Regions from separate parts of the Virgibacillus halodenitrificans genome, predicted to be linked through region 3. Evidence: predicted binding sites of a transcription regulator. Region 3 holds the regulator's gene; each other region holds the start of a gene.
The links. The regulator LexA, encoded in region 3, represses DNA repair genes until DNA is damaged. The targets are predictions, from matches to a motif close to CGAACATATGTTCG.
Positions count from the first base shown of each region.

Region 1: the regulator LexA is predicted to act here: its motif matches at 1,306-1,319, upstream of BME96_RS11940 (type IA DNA topoisomerase).
Region 2: the regulator LexA is predicted to act here: its motif matches at 1,394-1,407, upstream of BME96_RS04500 (YhjD family protein).

Region 1 is NZ_CP017962.1:2,290,112-2,292,395, reverse strand. Features, by position in the region: gene BME96_RS11950 (sodium/glutamate symporter) at 1-16, shown strand, start outside; gene BME96_RS11945 (cation:proton antiporter) at 42-1,232, shown strand; gene BME96_RS11940 (type IA DNA topoisomerase) at 1,403-2,284, shown strand, end outside.
Region 2 is NZ_CP017962.1:880,988-883,271, reverse strand. Features, by position in the region: gene lepB (signal peptidase I) at 1-508, opposite strand, end outside; gene BME96_RS04505 (TVP38/TMEM64 family protein) at 563-1,207, opposite strand; gene BME96_RS04500 (YhjD family protein) at 1,426-1,869, shown strand; gene BME96_RS04495 (competence protein ComK) at 1,763-2,245, opposite strand.
Region 3 is NZ_CP017962.1:1,979,703-1,981,986, forward strand. Features, by position in the region: gene BME96_RS10400 (YneB family resolvase-like protein) at 1-589, opposite strand, end outside; gene lexA (transcriptional repressor LexA) at 886-1,509, shown strand; gene glnA (type I glutamate--ammonia ligase) at 1,759-2,284, opposite strand, start outside.

The DNA.
Region 1 (2,284 bases), 310 kb from region 3:
TTTTGGGAAAAAATAAGTAAAAACGTAAGGAGTGAAGGCGGATGATTACACATCAAATTTTATTATTGTTACTTGCTGGATATATCGTTTTTTCGATCGATAAAAAACAGAATTACTTCCCGGTCCCAGTAGTTCTCGTAGTATTGGGGATCATCCTTTCCTTCGTTCCAATTTTTCAAGGGATTATGATTACAAAAGAAATAATATTTAATGTATTTTTACCAGCATTGTTATTCATATCGTCCTATTCCTTTTCTGTTCAGGCATTAAAAAAGAATAAATGGCTGATTGGGGGGATGGGAACTGTTGGTTTAATGTTTACAGTAGCAATACTTGGACTATCTATTTATATGGTAGGAAATCTGTTTATAAATCTATCTTTAATAGGTTCCTTGTTAATAGCGGGAATTTTATCACCAACAGATCCTGTCTCTGTTGTTTCGATTTTAAAAAATTCTACTAGTGATGAAAAAGTTGCTGACGTAGTAGAAGGAGAATCTTTATTAAATGATGGAACAAGTATTGTAGTATTTACAGTGTTATTGGAAATGTATCTGCATGACCAGAGCTTTTCGGTCACATCATTTATTACGGAGTTTCTTTTTGTGTCACTAGGTGGGGTATTTATTGGAATAATTTTTGGCTGGTTGCTTAGTAAGGCAATACACTATACCAATCACCGGCAATACCAGGTAATGCTCAGTATAATCATTGCATATGGCAGTTTTTATCTTGGAGAGCTACTGGGAGTTTCAGGAGTATTAGCAACAGTTACATCCGGATTACTATTATCCTATGAATTTGGAAAACATCGGCAGGAAGAACAATTTCGTGATTCATTAGATGGATTTTGGACCATTGTAGAACCAACGATCTTATCGATAATTTTCCTGTTAATCGGTATTCAATCAGCTAATTATTTATTCGATGTGTCATGGGCATTGGTCGTGATTATCTTTATATTATCTCTGGTCAGCCGATTTATTGTATTGGCAACGTCTACAATGGTGATACCTCGATGGCGTCAACGTTTTACTTTGGGTGACTCTGGAATGATTACATGGGCTGGTATCAAAGGGACGATGTCTGTTGCTTTACTTCTTGGGTTAGAAGCAGAAGCTTCCAATGATCATTTACTTGTTTCATTGACTTTTTCAGTAATTGTTCTTTCTTTAATTATTCAAAGTATAGGTGTTTACCCATTAACCAGAAGATTATCTAAAGAGCATTGATAAGTAACATCTGCATCCGTAATATAGTACGAGATGCAGATGTTATTTTTGATAGGAAAGTTAAATCCCCAACTGAATATATGTTCGTGTATAATAGAAGGTAGCTTCTCTATTTTTTTCCTCTGTATGTCTTCAACTTTTAAATCCAATATGTAGAAAGAGGTGATTATATGAAATTAATCCTCGCTGAAAAACCCTCGGTAGCTAAAAATATTGCCGACGCATTGAAAATTAGAACAAAGAAAGAAGGCTATTTCGAAGGAAATGGTTATATTATTACGTGGGCTTTTGGCCATTTAGTTCAGCTCTATGATGCAAAGGACTATGATAGTAAAATGGCAAAGTGGAAATTAGATAACTTTCCATTTATCCCCTCTAAATTCAAATATAAAGTTAAATCAGGTTATGGGAATAAACAACGTCAGGATCAAGGAGCTGCCAAACAGTTACGAGTTATTCATCAGCTTATGAAACGTTCGGATGTGGATACTATTATCTCAGCTTGTGACTATGATCGGGAAGGGCAACTAATTGGAGATAGTATTATTTACAGAGATAACAGACCTACTAAGCAGGTTTATCGATTACTTCTAAATGAATGGACAGAGAAGGAAGTGCTCTCTGGTTTGGAAAGAATAAAACCAAATGAAAATATGAAATCATTAAGAGATGCGGGGGTAAGCAGGCAATGGGCGGACTGGGTGATTGGAATTAATTTAACCTCTGTAGCGACTTTAAAGTATCAAAAGGGTGGAGGTAAGGCTCTTAATATTGGTAGAGTTTTATTACCAACTTTGAAAATCATTTATGATCGTGATAAAGAAATAAAAACTTTTCAGCCAGAGGATTATTTTAAGTTGGCAGCAATCTTTCGAACAGATCGTAATGAGAAATATGAAGGGATTTATACAGCTCAGAAAGAAGATAAATTTAAAAACAGAGAAGCATTGGATGATATTCAGCGGAATCTAAATGAGAAGCCAGGTGAAATTAGTAAAAAAGAGGTAGAAAAGAAAAAAGAGTTTCCACCATTTCTTTTCAATTTGTCTAAT
Region 2 (2,284 bases), 1.1 Mb from region 3:
TTACGTCTACTTTTCCTACTAATTGCTTTTGGGATATAAATCCAAACGATCTACTGTCAAGACTATCTTCCCTGTTATCTCCCATGACAAATAATTTGCCCTCAGGTACTTCTGCATTTCCAGTTATCTCTTCCAAAGTAAAGTCTTCCGTAAATAGTTCATTGCTGTTCACATTCCTATACGGTTCCAAAAATTTCTCTTCTATATATTTTCCATTAATGTATAATTTATCATCCTTATACTCAATCTTATCACCTGGCAAACCGATTACACGTTTCACATAATCATCCTGTTGATTGGCATGAAACACAATAACGTCAAATCGATCTACATCTTCCAGGTTATATACTACTTTATTTACCATTAACAGATTTCCGTCAAAAAGTGTTGGCTCCATCGACTCACCATCGACAACATAACTCGCAAACAGAACCGTGCGAAAGATAATTGCGATAGCTATTGCAAATATAACTACCGGGAGAAACTTACGGTAATGTATTTTCTTCATTTTTATCACTCCAGAGTTATTATCTATCATTATAATACCCTGGTTTAATGAAGTTTAACCGTTTCTCCCTTTCAATTGGGCTTTCTTCTCTAAATGTTTTTCGATTAACTTACCTATTCCCCAGAACAATACAATACCTATTCCAACAATTATGGTTTTCATTGGATTTTTTGCAAATTCCAAAATACTTGACCCAATATAAGCCAAAGAAAATATCATTACCGACTTTCCTAATATTACAGCGAGAATAAACTGCTGCATGCTTATTTTTGAGAGTCCTGCTACCACATTGATCACGGCGGAGGGAGAAAAAGGAAAACACATTAATAAAAACAGTGGACCAAACCCATGCCTTTCAAGCCATGCAGTGACCTTTTGTACCTGTCTGTTCTTTCGTATTGATCTAAATACCTTCTTATCTCCAAGACGGCGTATGATAAAAAAGACAAGAATAGCCCCAAGACTTGATCCTGCCCAGGAAAGAAGAAAGCCCTCAAGCAATCCGTAGGCTGCTGCATTTGCAAAAACAAAGACTACTAAAGGCAAAAAGGGAAGAAATGCTTCGATAAAAGGTAATAAAATACCTGGGATAGGCCCCAGATTTTCATAATTATTTAAGAGCTGCATGATATATTCATCTAATTGGTCGTTCTCCAACATCATTCGCCAATTAGATAGCTGGATATCCATTAAGTACATGTGCCTGAATCCCCTCTGTATGTAAAATCTATTACATGTTTAATTCCCTTATTTACTCCTAGTCTAACTAGTTTTAGTTTAATGTAAACCCTGCTTTCTGAAAAGTAAAATCTATCGCCACTTTCTTTTCATTTCCAGAAATTTATATTGTATTTTATGTGATTTATGACATATACTAAAAGTATAGGAACAAACGTTCTGTAATTGGAGGAGTGTTTATGCGTTATCTTAATGATGAAGAGTTGCAAATTAGTTCCCGCTTCCTTTTTCTATCAATGGCCCTCGTAGTTATTCAACAGGATATTCAGCTTTTTAAAAAAGGCCCTTTTAAAATTAAAGAACTGTACCTTCATCCGTTGGAGAAAATGGAAACAGCTGGTATTAATGAACGGAAGGAACTGAAAAAAATAATGCAGAAGAAACAATTAAAAGTTTTCACACTTACTAAAAATGATTCCTTTTCATCATTTTTATTTGTTTGCAGAGGAAAGGAAGAAAAACGAAACTATTTTAATCCTGCTATTCGAAAAAAAGTCGAGGTTATTTTACAGGAGCTTATGAAAAAGGCGATTCAGCAACACGATCTGCATGATGTTTCTGCAAAAACTGCAGCCGCTTATCAAGTAAGTAACGGTATTGAGCAGTCCTTTGAATCTGATTAAGGACAATTCCATAGGAGGTAGTAATAAAGATCTTTTTACCGTTTTTGAAGATAATTTCTGTACCGGAAGTTTGGGCTTGGTTTACTTGATCGATATGGGAATGAGCAATCCAGCAACAATTTGAGTTTGAGGGGGAATTAGTTGGAAAGAAATACATCCCACTCGAGGGGTTAATTGTGATTGGGGCCTTGTAGGTAATTCCACAAATTTCCCGAGTCCCTTCCTGGCGGCCTTTAAGGCTGCTTCCAAAGTACTTGCAAGATTGGTCTATAAGTCTACTTGTATGGGCTTGTACAAGATATTCCGTGTCTTCCTCAACCACCTGAGTAGTACGGTTTTCTTTTCTATCCCGCGAAGCAATCAGCGCTAATGTCATTGGGGTGATTTCAGGTAATGGGGTATATAAATCGTTTAA
Region 3 (2,284 bases):
CAGAATATCCTAAACCATTTAGCGTTGTTGCAATTTCTTCAAATGTGAGATTTTTTTCTCTTAATCTGATTACTTCTTCTATAGGAAAGGAAATTCTATCTCTTCCTGGAGCTTTGTCTTGACGTGATAAATTATTTTGAGGCTTATAACCTTCTTTAACAGCCTTCTTCATCCCTCGTTTTATCTTTGTATTATGAATGATACGTTGATATTCTTCTACGATACCGACAATTTGTAAAACCATAGAGTCTGATTCAGATAACTCCAGTTCTCCTTCATGTATAGCTGTAAAAATTGGTATGTCGAGCTTTTTCAAATGATGGAATAAAGCAATTTTCGTATTTCCTCGCCCAAGCCTTGTTTCATCCTGAATAAGTAGACAATCCGCTCTATTGGAAGTAAAATAATCAAGCATTTCATAGATACCGTCTCTATTAATTTCATATCCACTTATTTGTTCTTCTATACATGCAATAATAGTAAATCCATTTTGTCTTGCAAGTTTTTGTAGTTCTTCTTTTTGCCTGCTTAAAGAGGTCTCCTGTGTTGATTTATCTGTACTTACCCGACAATAAATAATAGCATTCATTTAATAAACTTCTCCTGCCCTTTACTTATATACTACTCAGCTTGTAACCATAGAATAATACAAGAAACCTAAGGTTAAAGCAAATGCCACCAGATAGAATACGTCTGTTTTTGTTAATTTTCCAAACATAGTAAAATCCACCTCCCGCAAATTTAGAACCTTTGTTCGCTTATCTAATATGAGTATCGCACGAACATATGATCTTGTCAAGTCATTTTTCGAACGAACGTTTGCTTTTTCTATTTCTCAATGATAAACTATTAATAGTTAAACTATATGTGCGAGGTGTTTGATAGATGACAAAACTTTCTAATAGACAGCAAATGATTTTGGATTTTATAAAGGAAGAAGTTACTAACAAGGGGTATCCACCTTCTGTCAGAGAAATAGCTGTTGCTGTGGGGCTTGCTTCCAGCTCAACCGTCCATGGCCATCTTGCCAGACTGGAAAGCAAAGGTTTTATTCGCCGGGATCCTACAAAGCCTAGAGCAATTGAGATACTTGATATTACAGGCGAAGAAAGTATCCCAAGAGAGGAAGCGAGATATGCTCCTGTTATTGGTAAGGTAACTGCTGGTCTTCCAATTACAGCAGTAGAAAATATTGAGGAGTTTGTGCCTCTTCCAAGTAATACAGCAGGTCCGGATGATCATCTGTTTGTTTTGGTAATTGAAGGAGAAAGTATGATTGAAGCCGGGATACTTGATGGAGACATGGTTATCGTTAAACAGCAAAACACCGCCCAGAACAGCGATATTGTCGTTGCTATGACAGAAGAAGATGAAGCAACGGTTAAACGCTTCTTTAAAGAAAGCGATCATATACGCTTACAACCTGAGAACGCTACAATGGAACCCTTACTGTACAAAAATGTAAGCATACTTGGAAAAGTTATTGGATTGTATCGCAATATACATTAATAGTGCTTCTGCATAACACGAAACTGAAATGTGTTATTCGTCACTGAACCATTTGTGTTCTGTATCCCTTACTTCCATGAGCTTATGTGAGAAAAAGCAAAAAGACAATGATCATGTAGGTTAACTGCTAAAGATCACTAGTGTAAGAAGTTAAGCAAAACGGTTGCTGACTAAAAACCTGAGCACAAAATTATATTCTGTCTCATAAAAAAACTGCCATTATGGCAGTTTTTTAGATTTTAATCAATCTTAATAGGTGCTTAAATATTGTTCTCTTTCCCAAGGATGTACCGTCGTACGGAACATATCCCATTCAATTTCTTTTGCTTCCATGAAATGTTCATATAAATGATCTCCAAGCGCTTGAACGATAACTTTATCCTGTTCCAATTCTTTCAAAGCACCCATCAGTGTCGACGGTAAATCCTTAATACCGTTTTCCTCACGTTCTGCTCTGGTCATTACATAAATGTTTCTGTCAACAGCTGCCGGTGGTGTTAATTTATTTTCCACACCATCAAGTCCAGCTGCTAATAATACCGCCATAGCCATGTAAGGATTAGCTGCAGGGTCGACACTGCGTACTTCAATCCGTGTACTTAGACCCCTAGAGTATGGGATACGAACCAACGGGCTTCTGTTCGCTGCAGACCACGCTACATAGGAAGGAGCCTCATATCCAGGAACAAGCCTCTTATATGAGTTCACCGTTGGATTAGTTACTGCTGTGAAGTTTGTTGCATGCTTCATGATACCGGCTGTAAATTGAAATGCT